Regions from separate parts of the Aliiroseovarius sp. M344 genome, predicted to be linked through region 1. Evidence: riboswitches for the same ligand, from Rfam matches in the RefSeq annotation. Region 1 holds a riboswitch; the other holds the start of a gene.
The links. A riboswitch is a leader RNA that binds a small molecule or an ion and turns the genes downstream of it on or off. The one in region 1 is predicted to bind cobalamin.
Positions count from the first base shown of each region.

Region 1 (10,032 bases):
CGTTGATCAGGTCGCGCTCACCGCAATCCATACCACCCTTAATGAACTGCACCACGGCGCTTTTCATTCCGTGGGCAATGCAGCGGAAGATCATACCGAACGCAGCTGAGCTTTTGCCCTTGCCCTTCCCGGTATGCACAATGATCAAGCCCTTTTTATCGGTCTTGGTCGCCATGATCTTGTCACGCGCGGCTTTCTTCTTTGCCATCTTGGTGGCGTGGCGGTCGGGATCTACGGTCATGGCATCCTCATGAATTGTTCGTCGATCACTGTGCGGGTCATAAGGGCCAGATGCAAGAGAGGGCGCGCCGTTTCTGGCACGCCCCCGTTCATTTCAATGGCTCTTCAGATTATTCAGCTGGCACGGCGTGCGCCGACGGGCGACCGAAATGCTGCTTGTTCAAGCGGAACACCAAGGCCACCATGGCGAACTGGAACCCGATGGCAATCGCGGTGACCACCCAGTAGGTGACCGAGAACTTGTCCAGCACACCGGCCTTCACCAACCCCGAGTTAATGAAGAACTGCAGCAGAACCGACAGCGCCACACCGGGACACACCAAAGCATAGGAACCGGGCGAGGTTTCGTTGCCGAACACGAAGCTTTTCCAGTATCCGTGCCGGGCGAGCATCACCAAGCCAAGCAGTCCGAACAGAACCTGAATGGCCACCAGTCGCGCCAGGAACACCATGGTTTCACCAGCAGTGCTGTGTACTTCGAAAGTGGCATGCAAACCGTGGTTCTGACGCAAAGCCATGATGCCTAGGATGGTCATCAGCGGGATCACGATCATCAAGGTCGGCGCGGTCTCTTTTGACGTGCCGTAGTGCAGCATCGAGTTGAAGGCGGTAAACAACGCCAGCGCCGCATAGATGATGGACGCCATCCCGAAGAAAGTCGATCCGACCAACGAGACGCCGACAACAACTGTATTGGTGCTCATCGCGGCGGGTGCTGAAAAGCCGACGGCGGTCATCGCCAGCGCGAAGGCAGGCAGCATCTGGGCAAAACTGTTATGTGCCGTCACATCGAAGACGCCGCCTTGGGTCAGCACACGGCCAAGAAAGTCACCGATATAGATCAGCGCAAGAATACCAATGGCCAGGAACGCAGCCATAGCGAAGGGGAAAAGGTATTCGACGATCATCCACAGATTTGGCACGAAGACCAGACCCGCGACAAACAGCGCGTTTACGCTCATCGCAAGTGCCAAAGGCATCGCGAGAATTGTGGTTTCGGCGTTTGAGGCTTTCAATTTGGTATACGCCTCGGTTTTTCGAAACGCCGAGAACGCTTTCAGGTTCCAGACCAAATATTTCAGGTTCAGGAAAACAAATGTGGCGATACCGGCCCAAGCAACCGCAATGGCGGCCTTCATGCCGATAGTGCCGGTGTTGAACGCGGCCAAGATGTCTTCGAACACAGGAACCGGCTGACCCTTATGGGACACCCAGAACATCAGATACATAAAGAACGTGACCGACAGGCCACCTGCCCCGACCGAGGCAAGGAAGTAGAGCGGCGAATACTTGTCCGCTGGGCGATTGGGTTGCATTGGATCACTCCATTCATATTCATATTTATGAATGTTTATATCCTTGACCTTTCCACAAAGCAAGCCAAACCGCAGAACACGTTGTCGCACCTAAGCCGCCTGGGTTCTTAACCGGTTGTTAACCACCACCCGCGCAACTTGGTCGAAAAGGGAGACCCAGCGTGAAGATCATCCGGCATGGCACAACGCTTCTGACGCTCATGACGTTTATTGCCGCCTGTGACAGCCCCAGCCCGCAATTCATGTCAGCGGATACCTCTGTCAGAAAAGTGACTGCGGAAGGGTCGACCTTCTCGGTCCATCGGCGCGAAAACTGGGTTGAGGTCTATCGCACAAGTTTCGAAGCCTTGCCGCGTATTCCGGTCATCCTAGCCCGCGCTAAAACCGCGATTGAACAAGCCACCAATTGCAATGTCGTCGAGGGATCATTGTCTGGCGATCAAGCCATCCAGCGGGCCGAGATTGACTGTAGCTAGCGCCCGCGCAGTGTTTTCTCAAAACGGTATGACGTGGGCCGGTCATATCCCGGATGCGCAGTTTCAGCGGTCTTCACAAACCCCAGTTTTTCGAAGATCGCGTGATTTTCGACCAGCTCCACCCGCGTTTGCAAGACAAGCCGCTCAAATCCCAATGCTCTCGCGCGCCTTTCCGCCAGCGTCATAAGGGTCCGCGCAAACCCTCGCCCCTGCGCGGCGGGATCAACGGCCAGCTTCCCGACATAAAGCTCGGGGGGTGTCGCAACCGGATGCGGCGTCAGGAAAACGCAAGCCATATGCCCAATGACCCAAACCTCTCCGTCGCGCGCCTGAGCTGCGATCCCTGACATGGTCAGACGGTGCAGGGAACTGGGTGGATCAATCCGTCCTTCCATATCGGCAAACGCATTGTGAAGCAGCGCAAGGAACGGCGCAGTGTCTTCATCAGGATCCAACCGACGGGGCTTCATTTGAGCGCGTCCAACCTCGCACGTGCCGAATTGGAGCGTGGCAACCAAAGGCCCCGCTCGATCGCTTCGGTCAGGCGTTCAGCGATTTCCTTCAGCGCAGGTGCGTTATGTTCATCGATGAAGTCGCGCGTCTCGTCATCGTCGATGAAAGCCGAGTAGACCAGATCGAAATGATGCCCTTTCACCGCACCCGTGGTGGCGGCGAAAGCAAACAGGTAATCGACGGTCGCAGCAATCTCGAACGCGCCTTTGTAGCCGTGACGCTTGACCCCGTCGATCCATTTCGGGTTCACAACCCGCGAGCGGACGACGCGCCCAATCTCGTCATCCAGCGTGCGGATCACCGGGCGTTCCGGGCGCGAGTGGTCGTTGTGATAAATCGGCCGGTCGCGCCCTTGCAGCGTCGACACCGCCGCCGCTGCACCGCCTTCGAACTGGTAATAGTCATCGCTGTCCAGAAGGTCGTGCTCGCGATTGTCTTGGTTCTGCACAATAGCTTCGACCTGACCCAAGCGCGCCTCGAACCCCTCCCGGTCGCGCGCACCTTCGCCGCCCGCGCCATAAGCATAGCCACCCCATTCCAGATAAGCATCGGCCAGATCTGCTTTGTTGGCCCAAAGTCGTTCATCTATCATTGCCTGTAGTCCCGCGCCATAGGCACCCGGCTTTGATCCATAGACCCTGTGCGCGGCCTCACCCGCCCGAACGCGCGCGGCGGCCGGGTTCACGTCATCGGGTTCGTCCAGCGCCTGCACGGCGCGCGCGGCGCTATCGACCAACGAGATCAACTGAGGGAACGCATCGCGGAAGAAGCCCGACACGCGCAAGGTCACGTCCACACGCGGACGGCCCAGCGCGGTCACGGGGATCACTTCAAACCCTGTCACCCGCCGGTTGGCGCTGTCCCATTTCGGCTTCACGCCCATCAGGGCCAATGCTTGCGCGATGTCATCTCCGCCGGTGCGCATATTCGCCGTGCCCCACGCGGTGACCAGCATCGCGCGTGGCCAGTCGCCATGGGTTTGCAGGTGTTTGTCAATCAACAGGCTGGCCGATTTCCAGCCCAGCGCCCAAGCGGTCGGGGTCGGCACGGCACGGCTGTCGACGGAATAGAAATTGCGCCCGGTGGGCAGCGTGTCCAATCGTCCGCGAGTCGGCGCGCCGGATGGCGCGGGGGCGACGAATTGCCCTGCAAGGGCGGTGAGCAGCCCCGCTTCTTCGCCGGGGCCGCAGGCTGCCACATTTGGGCGCACGCGTTCTTTGATCTCATTCAGAACGGCGGTGCTGGCGCTGCCCGGTGCGGGAGCTTCTCGGTCCAGAATACGGGCGGCCAATTGCTCCAGCCGCTCAACTGTATCGCCGTTGCTGCGCCAAGCATCATCACCAGATAGGATGTCAGGCCGCGGGCCGCCCCACGGCTCGGCCATCTCGCAATCCAACGGGTCGAACTTCAGATCAAGATCGGACGCCAAGGCCCGGATCAGCGACGCGTCCCCACCATCGCCTGTTCCGCGCGGCACCCGCACCAAAGCTTGCACCAAGTCACGCTCCAACCGCCCCTCAGGCGACTGTCCAAACACGTGAAGACCATCGCGGATTTGCGCCTCTTTCAACTCGCACAGATAGGCGTCCAGCTTGGCCAGATCCTGATCCTCATCATCCCCCGCCATACCGACATCGAGATCCAGCCCGGTGGCAGAGGTCAGGCTCAGGATTTCACGGCGAAGATGGGTAATCCTGCGCGGGTCGACCCCGGCCGCCTCGTAATACTCGTCCACCAGCGCTTCCAGATCGCGCAGCGGCCCATAGGTTTCTGCCCGCGTCAATGGCGGCGTCAGATGGTCAATGATGACGGCCTGTGACCGGCGCTTCGCCTGCGTGCCTTCGCCCGGGTCGTTGACAATGAAGGGATAGACATGCGGCGTTGGACCCAGCACGGCCTCGGGCCAGCATTCGCCCGACAGCGCCACCGATTTGCCCGGCAGCCATTCAAGGTTGCCATGCTTGCCCATGTGAACCATCGCATGCGCCCCGAAGGTGTGACGTAGCCAGAAATAGAAGGCGAGGTAGTTGTGCGGCGGCACTAGGTCGGGGCTGTGATAGGTATCGGTTGGGTCAATGTTGTAACCGCGCGCGGGCTGCACACCGACGACCACATTACTATGTTCAATCACCGACAGGGCGAAAGACCCGCAGTCGACGTCGCCGGGGGTATAGAACGGATCAGCTTCGGGTTTGCCCCAGCGCGTTTCAATTGCCTCGCGCAACGCCCATGGCAATTGTCCATAGCTGATCTGATAATCCGCCATCGACAGGGTGACACCGCCTGTGCGGGTGGCGCGATCTGTCAGCCAGTTGGTTGGACCTTTCATCACGGCTTGCATCAATGCGTCGCTGTCTGCGGGCGCATCTGCGACACGATAACCTTCGGTCTTTAGTAACCTCAACGCGTGCACCACGGCGGCGGGTGTATCCAGCCCAACACCGTTGGCCAGCCGCCCGTCCTTGTTGGGATAATTCGCCATGATCAACGCCACGCGCCGGTCGGCTGGTGCAGCCTGCCGCAACTTTGCCCAGCTTGCGGCTAGGTCGGCCACGAATTGCACCCGGTCACCGCGCGCGCGATAGGTTGCAATGGGGCACTCTGTAGCCTCGTCAAAGAAAGCCTCACCCTTGAAGCTGATCGCACGGGAAAGGATACGGCCGTCCACTTCGGGCAATGCCACATTCATCGCGATGTCGCGCGCCGACAGACCGGTCAGACCCTCCTCCCACGCTGCTTCGCTTGACCCAGCCAGAACGACCTGAAAAACCGGCGCGGCTTGGCACCAAGGCATCTGGAAGGGGTTTGCGGATTGCGCTGTGTCGCCCACATGCGGCGACCCCACCGCAAAGGACGTGCAGTTCAGGATCACATCCGGGGCGGCTTCGGTGAACAGATGCTCCATCGTCGCGACCGATACCGGGTCCTTCAACGATGCGACAAAGACAGGCAGTGGATTGAGGCCTTGCCGCAACAACGCCCGCACGAGCCGGTTGATCGGGTTTAAGCCCGCGCCCTGCACCAGCGCACGGTAAAAAACAATCGGCACAACGGGCGCACCATCGGTCCAGTCTGCTTGCGCTGCGCTCAGATCGGCGACGCCCGCCCCCGGCCAATAGACGCCGGCGCGCAACAATGGGCGCGCGGCTTCAGGTTTTTCTCCGCCATCCAGAATAGTCTTCGCATAAGCAAGAAACCCAACCGCGTTCTCGGGCCCGCCTTCAACCAGATAGGCCCAGAGCGCATCGTAATCCTCGTCTGACACGGTCGACATCGCCCGCAATTCTGCGTCCGGCTTGTCGTCACCGGGCAACAGCGCCAACGGCACGCCTGCGTCGCGCAAATGCGCCGCATACTGTTCTGCCCCGTATTTCCAATAGCCAACGCCACCCAGAACACGGGCAATCACCAGTTTGGATTTGGTTGCGCAATTATCGATATGCAGATCAACCGACATCGGATGCGCCAGATGCATCATGTTGGCCAGTCGCAATCCGGGCGCGCCTTCCATCTCGGCGCGCGCCTGCGACAGCCCGGCCAGTTCGGTATCCGCCGCCGAAATGAACACGACATCCGCAGGCGATTGCCCCAGATCGACGGGTTCTTTCCCATCGTCGATGGAACCGGGTGTGGCTGCAAGAAGATGCATATCGCGTCCCTTGAAATAAGGTGTTATGGACCGGGCAAACAGTCACCCGATCAAGGTAGAATTATGGACTATAAAGCAGCCGGCGCGCCCAAGCCCGCCAAAGGAACACCGCGCCATTCCGAACACAATGCGCGCGGCACCGAGAAGAACCCCCTGAACCGCAAGGACGACAAAGCCGCCCTGCTTGCGCGGATGAAAGCTGCCGCCGAAAAATCCAAGAAGGACTGAGCGACAGTCACAGCGCCTTCTCCATGAAAATCGAGCTGGCGGCGTTCATATACCGTCCAAACGGCCCACAATTTGTGAACCCGGCCCGTTGATAAAGACGGTGCGCCGCGTGCAACGCATTGCCGGTTTCAAGCTTCATCGCGCTTAACCCCTTTGCCCGTGCGGTGTCCTCAAGTTCCGCCAAAAGCGCCTCGCCGACCCCCCGGCTACGCGCTTCGGTCGAGACGAACATCGACTTCACCTCGCCGTAACCACCCGCTTCATAAAGGGCCGCGGTGCCCAGCACCTTGTCCCCTTCACGCGCCATGAAGAACGAAATTTCGGGTGCACAAAGCTGGTCGATGTCCAAATAGAAATTATCCTCGGACGGAAACAGCTCTTCCATCAATGCATGGCTTTGCTTCAGCAGAGCCACCGCCCCCGGGTCGCGGGGGTCACCGGGGACGATTTCGATGGTCATGCCACCAGTGCCCTTTCGATCGCGATACGGTCCAGACCGGCTTGCCCGATGACGACCAAACGGGTTTCGCGCGGTTGCGTCCCAAATGGTTGGTCGAAATAGGTATCAACCCGCGGGCCAACTGCTTGCAGAGTTAGCCGCATTGGCTTGCCGGACACCGCCGCAAAGCCTTTCAGACGCAAGATGTTATGGTCCCGGATGGTTTGGGCCACTTGTTCGGCGAAGGCCGCCGGATCGGTAACTTCTGTACGGGTAACAACAAAGCTTTCAAACGCGTCGTGGTCATGATCGTGATGGTGATCATCTTCATGGTCGTGGTCATCATCATGATGGTCATCATCGTGGTGGTGATGGTGGTGAATTTCATGGCGTGCGGCCATGTCGCCTTCGGCACCAACACCCTGCCCCAACAACACCTCGACCGGCAGCGCACCCATCGAAGTACGCACAACTTGGACACCGCGACGTGCATCGGCGGACAACTTGCCCACCAAAGCATCGGCTTCGGCGTCACCCAACAGGTCGGATTTGTTCACCACAATCATGTCAGCACAAGCGACCTGATCGGCAAACAGTTCTGACAGTGGGGTCTCGTGATCAAGATTCTCATCCGCCTTCCGCTGCGCTTCTACCGCCGCGAGATTCGAGGCAAACTGACCATCAGACACAGCCTTGCCATCCACCACCGTCACCACGCCATCCACGGTGACACGGGTCGAAATCTCTGGCCACTGAAACGCACGCACCAAAGGCTGTGGCAACGCCAGCCCCGAAGTTTCAATCACGATGTGGTCAGGGGGCGTGTCGCGGTTCAGCAACTTTTCCAGCGTCGGGATGAAATCCTCGGCCACCGTACAGCAGATGCAACCGTTCGACAGCTCCATGATGTCATCTTCGCTACAGGTTTCATCCCCGCAGCCTTTCAGGATGTCACCATCGACGCCCAGATCGCCAAATTCATTGATGATCAACGCGATGCGCTTGCCGTTTGCATTGTCCAGCATGTGGCGGATCAAAGTGGTTTTGCCCGCGCCCAGAAAGCCCGTGACAACGGTGGCCGGTATTTTGCTTTGCATCTTGTCCTCCAAGCCCCGTCTCCCCGACGGGTGGGTTTCGTTGCGCATGGCAGGTCTCCTGGCTTTGCGGGTCGACGCGTCCGTCCGCCTTCCCGGCCTTGTGGCCAGTGGCATCAGGTGGACGCTCGCCGCTTACAGTCGCGGGGGCGGCTGCAGCATCGGGTCCCGGATTGGGTCACCCTCACTGCATTCCCTATTCTCCCCTAAGTGGGGAACCATGCGGACCCTGTTTGCCGTGTGCCGCTTGTCAGGGTCAAGACGGAAACCGACCTGAAACCGCTCTTTGGCGGCGATGTTCAACATGCCGAGCAGCTGAAAAGCAATATCTTGTGGATAACCCGGCAAAATTATCCATATGTCGCGGTCAGTCGTTGACTCACCCCCAATCCCCCGAAAAACTCGGAGCCTGAAAAGAATCAACGATGAGGCAGACCGCTTGCGGTTTTCAAAGCTCCGACTGAATGGCTTCAAAAGCTTCGTGGACCCGACCGATCTGGTGATCGCGGATGGGTTAACAGGCGTGGTCGGGCCCAATGGATGCGGCAAATCGAACCTGCTTGAGGCACTGCGCTGGGTGATGGGCGAGAACCGCCCGACCGCCATGCGAGGCGGCGGGATGGAGGATGTGATCTTCGCGGGGGCCTCGACCCGTCCTGCCCGCAACTTTGCCGAAGTCGCCCTGCTGCTCGATAACAGCGAGCGGTTGGCGCCCTCGGGTTTCAACGACAACGACAATCTTGAAATTGTGCGCCGGATCACACGGGATGCCGGGTCGGCTTACAAGGTCAACACCAAGGATGTGCGTGCGCGCGATGTGCAGATGCTGTTTGCTGACGCGTCAACCGGTGCGCATTCCCCGGCCTTGGTTCGTCAGGGCCAGATCAGCGAGCTGATCAACGCAAAGCCCAAATCGCGCCGCCGCATTCTGGAAGAAGCGGCCGGCATCTCTGGCTTGTATCAACGACGTCATGAGGCCGAGTTGAAACTGAAAGGCACCGAGACAAACCTGTCGCGTGTCGATGATGTGATCGAACAACTTGCTTCCCAGTTGGGCCAATTGGCCCGGCAGGCACGTCAGGCAGCCCGGTATCGCACCATTGGCGATGATCTGCGCAAGGCTGAAGGGCTGCTTCTGTATCGTCGCTGGAAAGAAGCGGACGCCGCCCGCGCGCAAGCCGAAGCTCAACTGACCGACCGCGTCAAGGCCGCAGCAGCGGCAGAGGGAGCATCGCGCGCCGCTACGAAAGCGCGGCAAGAGGCTGAGGATCGCCTGCCGCCACTTCGCGAAGAAGAAGCAGTGGCAGCCGCCATCCTGCAACGTCTGCAAGTGCAGCGTGACCAGTTGTCGGACCAAGAGGCTCAAGCCCGACAGCGCATTGAAACCCTGACCTCGCGGATCGCCCAGTTGTCGCGCGACATCGAGCGCGAAAGCGGCCTGAACAAGGATGCTGGCGAAACGATCGAACGGCTGGACTGGGAACAGGCGCAGATCGCCAAAGCCTCTGATGGGCATGAGGCCGCCCTGGAAGCCGCCAATGCCGAGGCGCGTGAGGGGGCTGCGATTTTGCAGGAGCGCGAAGGTGATCTGTCCCAGTTGACCGAAGATGTGGCCCGCCTGTCGGCGCGGCACCAATCTGCCCACCGCCTTCTGGAAGACAGCCGCAAAACGCTTGAGAAAAGCGAAGGAGAGGCTGAACGCGCCCGCGCAGCCATGGACGAGGCGAAGGTTGCCCTGGGCAAGGCCGGTGCGGATTACGAAGCCGCCAAGGCCGCCGAAACCACAGCGACCAAAGCCGCTGCCGCCGCCGAGGCCGCTCTGATTGCCGCAGACGAAGCGCGTGATGAAGCGCAAGCCCGCGAAGCAGATGCCCGCGCCGCGCGTTCGTCGGCCGAAGGCGAAGTCAACGCACTGCATGCCGAGGTGCAGGCCCTTGCACGATTGGTCGAGCGTGACGCGTCTGAAGGCGGGCAGGTTCTGGACGATCTTCGGGTAAAGCCGGGTTATGAAAAGGCTCTTGGCGCGGCGCTGGCGGACGACCTGCGTGCGCCAGAAATCGATGGTGATGCGCCGTCC
Region 1 covers NZ_CP081153.1:368,238-378,269, reverse strand. The annotation lists gene cobO (cob(I)yrinic acid a,c-diamide adenosyltransferase) at 1-241, opposite strand, end outside; gene K3556_RS01710 (TsoY family (seleno)protein) at 351-1,556, opposite strand; gene K3556_RS01705 (hypothetical protein) at 1,718-2,032, shown strand; gene K3556_RS01700 (GNAT family N-acetyltransferase) at 2,029-2,502, opposite strand; gene cobN (cobaltochelatase subunit CobN) at 2,499-6,194, opposite strand; gene K3556_RS01690 (hypothetical protein) at 6,258-6,422, shown strand; gene K3556_RS01685 (GNAT family N-acetyltransferase) at 6,430-6,882, opposite strand; gene cobW (cobalamin biosynthesis protein CobW) at 6,879-7,958, opposite strand; cobalamin riboswitch at 7,989-8,193, opposite strand; gene smc (chromosome segregation protein SMC) at 8,395-10,032, shown strand, end outside.

Region 2 (10,032 bases), on a different replicon from region 1:
CGCGTCCTGAAATGCGTGTCCACGTAATCCGCATGAAACCGGCTGGGCGCTTTCAGGATCAGCTTGTCGCCTTCTCGCGCCTCCCGCGTCAGGGCACGGAACCATGCGTTGAATAGGGTCTGATCCTCGGTGTGCAGCAGGGTTTGCACCGTCGACCACTCGGTCCCGTCTGACATGTCGGGTGGCGGTGCATCCGCCCCCCCTGCCCCGCCACGGGACGCCCCGACCGGCAATGGCACGACGTTGTCATCCTTGGTCTCGTCCCGCGTCATCCGCTGTTCGTAGTCGGGCCCGATTGCCGCCCACTGGTCGCGCGTGGTGCGCAGGATCTTTTCGATGTCCAGCTGGTATTGCGTGACCCGTCCCCGCGATCCCTGTCGTTTGACGACCAGCCAACCCATCGCGCGAAGCTTCGCCATCTCGCGTTTCACGGTGCGTTCATCGACCGACCACAGCCGCGCAATTTCGCGCTGGCCGACGGTCAGTTCATTGCGGGCCCAATTGTAGCGCGCTGTGACCAAGGTCATCAGGCGCAACACCAACCGTTGCGGTCCTTTCCCTTCGGCCAAGGCAAACGCGCCCATCGCCGTGAGAAGATCATATTTCAACGCGGCCGCATGACGACCCGTTGCCCTGAGCTGCTGCATACCGCCCTCGGCTTGCCTGTTCTGTCCGCATTCGCGGTTGCCTCGATCCCGGAGAGTGTCCGGCCCGGATCTTTGCCCGGATGTGTTATCATTCGCCGAATCTAACGTTCGGTCATTGGAAGGCATATTACGTCGAACTCAACGCTTTTGCCAACTCTGTTACGATTTGCGTCCTTGGGTGCGATTCTGTCAAGCCCCTTGCCTCTTGGCCCCTCTAAACCTTTTCAAATCAAAAAAGAAAAAGGGTTTATTGGTATAGGGGGACACGCTGTATGTCCCCTATTACAGGATATATGTCCCCTATTAGGTTCGATTAGCACATCTTGTGTCCCTCTATTCAAGCCGGAACAGGCAGATTTCAGGGAAAATCGTTTAAAAACAACGCTGTCCCCTTGGGGCGGTGTCTTGTTGCCCAATCAGCAATTCCCTTTTGCTTTTTTGCCGAATTCCGCGTAAATCAGAAAGCGCAGATAATTTACGTCCTATAAGAGCAGGAGTCAGGATGTTTACCCACGAAGATTTGGCGCAATTGCAGGCACAATCGCTGAAAATGCAGGGATGGATCAGGCAGCAGACATACTCACCCGAGATGGAAAAGACGCTGCGCCGCTTTTCATCATGGGAGGTGGCCGAGCTGATCTTTAAGGTCAATCAGTCCACCTTGCGCGGACGTCTGGCAGCAGACCCCTCCCTGCCCCAAGGGCTGGTTGAAGGCGACGGACGACAGCGATGGTACACGTTGGAAGAGATCAACGAGCTGCGCCGCCGCATTCGCATCAACCGAAAATCGATGATGCCAAAACGGCCCGCGGGCAAGCGCGCGATTCGGGCGGCGGTGGCGAATTTCAAAGGCGGTGCGGGCAAATCCACCGTTGCGCTTCACTTCGCGCATGCCGCGGCATTGGATGGCTATCGCGTGCTTTGTGTGGATTTCGACCCGCAAGCGACGCTGAGCCATTCGATGGGCCTGACTGACGTGGCCGAGGAATACACCGTCTGGGGCGTCATGGCGCGCGACCTTATTCAAGAGACCGAGCGGATGAACAGCGCGGTTGCGGGAGCCGAAAGCGGAACCGCCCTGCCCCAACGCCGCCTGCCCGCCGCGATCACCGATATGGGCCTGTCCGATCTTCGCAACTCGGACTTCATTAAGCCGACATGTTGGCCGACGATCGACATCATCCCCAGCTGCGCCAATGCGGCCTTCGTGGAATTTGCGTCCGCGCAGTATCGGCATGTAAACCCGGAATGGTCGTTTTTCGCTGCCGTCTCGCGGTTCCTCGATGGCCTTGCGGATGACGCCTATGACATGATCATTTTCGATTGCCCGCCCGCGATTGGCTATCAGTCCATGAACGCAGTATTTGCGGCCGATGTGCTCTATATCCCGTCAGGCCCAGGTTATTGGGAATATGACAGCACCACGTCCTTCATCGGTCAGCTCTCTGAGGCGCTGGAGGATTTGGCGCGGTTCACCAATTCTGTCCCCGCGGGGACAATGTCGCTTCCCAAAGTGTTTGCCGACGTGCGGTTCCTGTTGACCCGCTATGAGGCGTCCAACGATTTGCACCGTGCGATGCGCACGGCATTTGGTAAGGTTTTTGGGGAACGCTTGGCCGAACATCCGATCGAGATGACGCGCGCGGTAGAGCAATCTGGCCGCTTTCTCAGTTCGATCTATGAAATCGATTACCGCGATATGACGCGGGAAACTTGGCGGCGGGCGCGGGGGTCGTTTGACACCGCGTATGAAGAATTCAGGGACAACCTGCTGACCGCCTGGGACAAGCTGGAGGATAGAGCATGAGCAAACGTCGCGTCTTTGACATCGACTTCCCGGAAGCTGACACACCCGCGGCCGAGCCGCCCGCGGAACCGGCGGTCGAACACCGTCGCGGTCCGATGGCCTCGGCGATCTCGGAAAATGCCGCAGCGCTGGAGGAACGCAAAACGGTCGAGGCGAGCATACGCGCCGAAAACGACCGGCTGGCCCACGAACATGTGCGGCTGAAAAAGGCGGGGCTGATCACGGATCTGATCCCGCTGGACGCCATACGGGCCGACAAGCTGACGCGCGATCGCAAACAGGGTCGGGACGAAGATCTGGACGAGTTGAAAGCCTCGATCCGCGACGTCGGCCTGTCAAACCCGATCCGGGTCGAGCAGGTGGGCGAGGGGGTCTTTGAGCTGGTTCAGGGGTTCCGCCGCTTGTCTGCGTTTCAGGAACTGTTTGATGAAACCGGCGACGAGCGCTTTGCGCGTATCCCTGCAGGGCTGATGGCGCATGGCGAAGAGCTTGAGTTGCTCTATCGCCGGATGGTCGACGAAAACCTTGTGCGGCGCGATATTTCCTTTGCCGAGATGGCGGAATTGGCGCGTGGTTATGTCGCCGATCCAGAAACCTCGGCGCAGGATGCAGATCAGGCTCTAACGGCGCTGTTTGGGTCTGTGTCCCGTCAAAAGCGAAGCTATATCAAACATTTTATGGCACTACTGGACGCGATTGGCTCGCATTTGAAGTTTCCTGAGGCTATTCCGCGGGCTTTGGGTCTAATGCTGGAAAAACGTCTGATGTCCGAAGACGGGGCGGCTGCGAAGGTCAGAGCGGCTCTAGCGGCTGCATTAGTGACCACTCCTGAGGCGGAACTTGCGGTGTTGCGCGAACAGGCGTCTCCGCAACCCTCGGCGCGCAAGCCATCCGAGCCAAAACCCAAGGGCGTCGCCAAGACAACATTCCGTCAGGATGTGAAGGGCGGCACGGTCCGCTGCGCCGCGTCCGAAGGCCGGATCGAGATGCGTATCGCGCGCGACTTTTCCAATGTGGATCGCCATCGGTTGGAGGAGGCTGTGAAGGCGTTCTTTCGCGAGTTGGACGGCTGACTGAATTGCGCCGGGGCAGGGGGTGTCCCCACGGGGACACCTTGCCCAAGCCGGGATCACTGTCCCTGCGGGGACAGATCGGGGGGAATGCCCGGGGTTTCGGGGAATTGCCCTTCACTTTGATGATTTCATAAATAAAACAATATTTTAGGCGATGATTGCCCCCGAAAACCGTATTGGGCGCGAAAACTTTGGGTTTTCAGTCCTGGCGCGACAGGGCAGGGGCCAAAACGGCCATCAAAATCGCCAGCGCCAGCAGGAATGCAAAACTGACCCGCAGAGAACTGACCTGCGCGATGAAGCCGATCACCGGTGGCCCCAGCAACAGCCCTCCGTAGCCAAGCGTGGCCAGACTGGCGACCGCTTTGCCGGGGGACAGAACCGGGTCGCTGGTGGCGCGGCTGAAAGCCAGCGGCATGATCACCGCATAGCCGACCCCCATCAATGCAAAGCCAAGCAATGCCGCAGGATAGGTGGCAATGCCGACGGCCAGACCCGCCCCCAAAGCGGCCGTGGCCCCCGCCAGCCGCGCGGTTTTAACCGGACCAAACCTGTGGGTAACGCGATCACCGCCCAGACGCATGATGACCATTGCCACCGAAAACACGGCATATCCAACCGCCGCCGAGGCTTCGGTCACGCCGGTGGTGGTTATCAGAAAGATCGCCCCCCAGTCCGCCATGGCCCCTTCACCAAGGGACGCGCACATGGCTAGCAGCCCGACCAGCACCATCGGACCCTTTGGAAGGGTGAACAATGGCGCGTGAGCGGCGCTGGAGGCCGGTTCAGGAGCCCATAGCGGCGATCTGGAGGGCCTAACTGCCAACCAAAGGCTGATGGCTGCCACAACGCCGATCACAAGCGCACCGTGCGCCAGCACCGGCAAGCCAAGCTTGATCGCAACAAAGCCAGACGCGGCACCGATCCCTGCGCCCACCGACCACGAGGCGTGAAAGCGCGACATCATCGGGCGGGGCAGGTGGCGCTCAACCGCGCCCGCCCAGCTGTTCATGGCCACATCCATCGCGCCATGGGTGGCCCCGAAGAAGGCCAATGCAACGGCAAGCGATGCGAGGTTTGGTGCCAGCCCGATGCCAAGGATCGACAGGGCGTGGAGGAATGCGACCCAGACGGTTGTGGTCGCCGCACCGTGCCGGTCAACCCAACGCCCGGCCAGCGGAAAGGCAGCAATCGCACCGCCGCCCATCAGCAACAACAACATGCCCAACGCGCCGGGATCCAGCGACAATTTCGCCGAGACGGTCGGAATGCGCGACGCCCAAAGGCCAAACAGCGTGCCGTTCAGAACGAACATCGCGATCACCGCATTGCGCGCGGCCAGTATGGCGGGGGCAGGGGGGATGGACATGCATGACCTCGTTATCTAGGGACGCGACACTGTATGGCACTGGCGGACCCGCATCCGTCACCAGAAAACCGCGACTGTCGACCCCTAAAGGTGCGATTGTCCTGCCAGTTGGACGGCCCAGATCGTTTGAAAACACCCCGACCCGAGAATACCTTGTGGCCACTGTGTGTGCTTGCGTCAAAGAGATTGCCCAAGCTAGTATCGCGGCACGGACGGGGTCAAGAAACCGCGGCGCGATCGGTACGGCCATCGAAGCCTTTGTTGGTAAGGTTGGACGGGTGGAGTGGAAAATCCTCGCAGCTATCGCGACCTTCGCGGCGGTATTCGGTCTTTTTCACCACATCGCCAAGCGACGGGGAAAGTGAGACCAGCTTTATAACACGACACTCATCAAGCCGAATTCGCGTCTGGCGCGGTAATCATTCCCGGCGGGCTGGTGTTGCGTGTCGACGGTTGGTGCGGCGTGTTTCCAGTGACGTATCCACATATCGCGAGGCTGAGCAAAAAGGGCTTAGAAAAATATAAAAAATTCAATAGGTTAGAGTGGCCTCATGGGTGTGGTTAGACGAGGTTTCCCCCGCGAGCAATCAGCCAGCAAGGCATGCCAGCATTCCTATGTCACGCGCTGAGCCCGAAATTAACGCGCTGGTAGTCAGAATAAATGCAGGTTCAGAACGGCGGCTTCTTTACGGTTCAGGACCGGGCGGGCCGATCTCCAGGCCGTTGATGTGTCGAACGCTGCCAATTCGGGAAACAGCGCCAATACCCCTTGGCGCACGTCGTGCTCCAATGCATTCAACGCATTTTCGCCCGGGAAAAAGCTTTCGCTTTGGGCGCCATTCGCCGTGATGATCTGGTGTTGGTCAAACAGTAGATGGAAATAAGTGACAGTCCCATTTTCCTGCAGGCTGACGCCTTTGTTTGCCAAATGGTGCTTTGCAGCGACCAAAACCTCTGGCGTGCCGAAATACAAATCTGCGGCGGCGGCAACGATCAACATTCGGTGGTTCTGCGACACAACCAAGTCATCGTGATCTCCCAACACGCCCTTCTTGATAAGGATCGGTGCGTTCTTTCCCTTAGCAAGGACAGTGCGCCGACCGATCCAGCGCAAGGGCTGCAAACCGTGATCACGTGTTTTGATCAGATCGCCCGGCTTCAGGTCGTCAATCAACCGGTCGCCATCGGCAGCTGCGATAAAAGTTCCGCTTGTGAAACACGGAACGAGATTGGCGTAAGCCGTGGCACCATCGGTATTGAATGTGCGAAATGTATAGGTGACGCCAGTCCGCAACGGGAAGTTGGACAACATCAGCCGGCCATAATCAGCAGTGCCGTTGGTCGCAATAAAATAGACAGTCCCGCTCGATCCATCCGAGCCGGTGATGGTATATTTATAACGAAGATCAACGGTATCACCGATGTCTATTCCGGCAACGGTTGAGGCGACGACATCCTGTTCGGCAGCGTCGAAACCACCTGTATGGGTTAGATCGCCAAAAACGGCGTCACCGGCGCCGTTGGAATCGTCGACCGTGATTTTTCCGGCGACCCGTATGGTGAAATTGCCGCTATGTGGGTAAGTGGCATCCCCGGTGGCGATATTGTAAACGATCTTGTTGTACTGCGGCATTTGGTAATCGCTAAATTTTTCTGTGAATCAACATTCGCAGATGCGCAAAGCTGTACTGAACAAAGAGTGCGGCAACTCGCTTGATTGCGACAGAACGTGTCGTAGCTGATCCGCTGGCAACGCTTTGCATCCGCTTGACTCGGCCCCCGCGTTTCTGACATGGAAGTTATGCGATCGGTTCCGTGTGTGCAGAGGCACCACGGTAGTAATAGGGAATACGGTGAGGTGTAGCCATTAGGCGCCAAACCCGTAACTGCCCCCGCAACTGTGAGCGGCGAGCGAAGCTGAATTTGCCACTGGGGTTTGCCCCGGGAAGGCCAGCCAAGCGAAGACCCGCGAGTCAGGAGACCTGCCGGACGCTGGGCATTTGCCCATATCCTACCGGACGCCGGGGTGCGCGTCTGGCCCGGCGGTCACCAGACCTTCCCGAGCCATTGTCCCCGTTGTTCCTTCTTTTGTGCAGGCACCCGCCCGCCAACCCAAAGAGGACGACATGAAACTGAACCTTCTGGCCACCATTTTGGCCTTAGCCTTGCCGGTCACTGCGTCTGCGCATTTCCAGCTGAACTATACCGAAGAGGCGATGATTGACCGCCCGGGCGACGTGCCCATGGGTCTGATATTCTGGCACCCGTTTGAGAACGGCCATGTTATGGACATGGGTCAACCGCTCGAGTTTTTCATGGTGCATAATGGCGACAAGGTTGATCTGTCAGATCGGCTGGAGCCTGCGCGGTTCAAGGGGGCCACGAACGAGGCCGCGGCGTATCGTGCCACTGTCCCCGTCAAACGCTCGGGCGACTATGTCGTGGTGACTGTGCCTGCGCCGTATTACGAGCAAAGCGAGGATATCTTTATCCAGCAGATCGCCAAGGTCGTTCTGAACCGCAACACGTTGCCCACCGACTGGGATCAACCGGTCGGGTTGCCCACCGAAATCCTGCCGCTGAACAAGCCTTACAACGTGATTGTTGGCTCGACTTTTTCGGGTCAGGTGTTGGCGGATGGTCAGCCTGTGCCCGGGGCCGAGATCGAAGTTGAATATATGGCGGCCGAACCTAACCTAGAGTTCTTTTCGACCTCTGATCCAACAGCACACCCCATGCCGGGCGGGGCGGTGGTTGCGATTGCGGATGACAACGGTGTCTTCACCTTCGGCATTCCCAAAGCGGGCTACTGGGGTTTCGCCGCGTTAGGGTCTGGTCCGGTCACGGAACACGAAGGCAAAGAGCTGTCACAGGATGCGGTGATCTGGATCCGCGCCGAGGACCTGAAGTGAGGGGGTTGTCATGCATATCGTAGACGGCGCCCTGGCGAACCCGGTGGTGATCGGCGGCGCGATTGCGGCGGTCGGTGGCATCGCGATAGGCCTGAAACACTTGCCGTTGGAACGCATCCCGGTGGCAGGGGTGTTGTCGGCCAGCTTCTTTGTCGCCTCGCTGATCCATGTGCCCATCGGTCCAAGCTCGGTCCATCTGATCCTGAACGGATTGGCGGGGCTGGTGCTGGGCTGGGCGGCGTTTCCGGCGCTGTTTGTGGGGCTGTTGTTGCAAGCGGTGTTCTTTGGCTTTGGCGGGTTGACTGTGCTGGGCGTGAACGCGGTGAATATCGCGGGACCCGCCGTCTTGGCGGGCCTGCTGTTTCGCCCGCTGGTGTCGCGCGGATCGCCCATGCAGGGCGCGATCTGGGGCGGGATCGGCGGCGGCTTTGCCATTGCGGTCACCACTTTGGCCGTGGCCTTTTCGCTGATGCTGTCCGGGGACGAGTTCACAGCGGCCGCGAAACTGGTGTTCATCGCCCATATTCCGGTGATGGTGGTCGAAGCCTTGCTGACCGGTGCTGCTATTTTCCTGGCCCGCCGGGTGAAGCCTGAGTTGTTCCTTGTGTCGAAAGGACGATTGGCATGATCCGGTCTGTGCTTCTGTTGCTGGTGTTTATGACACCGCTGCCTGCCATGGCGCATAACGTGATTGCCGCGGTCTTTCCGTCCGGCGATGCGATCGAGGGCGAGATTGGCCTGTCCAGCGGCGAAATGGCCGCCGATCTGGTGGTTGAGGTCTTTGACGAGGCGGGCAACAAGCTTGGCGAAACGCGCACCGACGCGGACGGGTTCTTTCTGTTCACCCCAAGCCAGCCCGTCACGCATATCTTTCGCGGTGATCTTGGGGCAGGGCATGTGGCCGAAACCATGATGAGCGCGGCAGATGTCGCGGCCATCCTTGGTCAAACGGCCGCCACTGACAGCGCCGGGGCCTCGGTTCTGTCCGGCGCGCCCGACACCATGGCGCAGACTGCCGGAATATCGGACGTTACCCGCGCCGAGATAGCGACCATGCTGCGCGACGAATTGCGCCCGATCCGCCAGGAACTGACAGCCTTCAAGAACAAGTCGAATTTCCAGTCCGTTCTGGGCGGGTTGGGCTATATTTTTGGGCTGTTCGGTCTGGGCTTCTATATTGCTGCGCGCCGTAAACTGGAGGCCCAGAAATGACCTATGTTCTGACCGGAGATGACAAGGCGATTTCCGGGTTTGGCGGGTTTCGGTCTGCCATCACCACGCTTGATCCCCGCATGCGCATCGTGGTCACGGTGATCTGCGCGGTCACCATTGTTGGACTGTCTGATCTGCGCGTGCTGTCCGGCGCGATGGTGCTGTCGATGTGGTTGTTGGCCATCTCGGGCCTGCCGTTTCAGAAAACGTTGCGGCGCATGGCGATGATGGACACATTCATCATCTTCATGCTGGTGCTGTTGCCGTTCACCATGCCCGGCACGCCGATGTTCACAGTGTGGGGCGTTTCGGCCAGTTGGGAAGGTCTGTGGCGGGCTGTCGAGATTGGCCTGACGGCCAATGCGGTTATTCTGGCGGTGATGACCATGGTCGGCTCGATGGAGCCGGTGACGATGGGACATGCGCTGTTTGCGCTGAAAACGCCCGAACGGCTGGTGCATCTGATGATGTTCACGATCCGATATATCGATGTGCTGCGCGAAGAATATCTGCGGCTCAGAACCTCGATGAAGCTGCGCGGGTTTCGACCCGGCACCAACTGGCACACCTATCGCAGCTATGGCTATCTGGTTGGGATGATGCTGGTGCGCGCCATCGAACGGTCCGAGCGTATTCTGGCGGCGATGAAATGCCGGGGCTTTTCGGGCCGCATCGTGCTGCTGGATGAATTCCGCCTGACCCGCGCGGACCTGCTGTTTGCCGCCGCGCTGTGCACAGCCCTTGCGGCCCTTGTCTGGGCCGAGGTCGCATATGCCGTGCATTGAGCTGTCGGACATCCACTTTGCCTATCCCGGGCTGGACCCGGTGCTGGAGGGGGCTTCGATGCGGCTTCGTCCCGGCGAACGTGTGTCCCTGATCGGCCCGAACGGTGCGGGAAAATCCACGCTTCTGAAGATCATCATGGGGCTGCTACATCCCACACAGGGCACCATCACGGCCTTTGGCAAGCCGCGTGTGGCCGAGGCGGATTTTCACGAGCTGCGCCGCCGCG
Region 2 covers NZ_CP081154.1:5,874-15,905, forward strand. The annotation lists gene K3556_RS15730 (DnaA N-terminal domain-containing protein) at 1-647, opposite strand, end outside; gene K3556_RS15735 (AAA family ATPase) at 1,150-2,454, shown strand; gene K3556_RS15740 (ParB/RepB/Spo0J family partition protein) at 2,451-3,527, shown strand; gene K3556_RS15745 (MFS transporter) at 3,727-4,896, opposite strand; gene K3556_RS15750 (hypothetical protein) at 4,899-5,261, shown strand; gene K3556_RS15755 (Hint domain-containing protein) at 5,549-6,529, opposite strand; cobalamin riboswitch at 6,688-6,901, shown strand; gene K3556_RS15760 (DUF4198 domain-containing protein) at 7,023-7,808, shown strand; gene cbiM (cobalt transporter CbiM) at 7,819-8,436, shown strand; gene K3556_RS15770 (cobalt ABC transporter permease) at 8,433-9,020, shown strand; gene cbiQ (cobalt ECF transporter T component CbiQ) at 9,017-9,805, shown strand; gene K3556_RS15780 (energy-coupling factor ABC transporter ATP-binding protein) at 9,792-10,032, shown strand, end outside.
Region 2: another riboswitch for cobalamin. It lies ahead of K3556_RS15760 (DUF4198 domain-containing protein); the one in region 1 lies ahead of cobW (cobalamin biosynthesis protein CobW).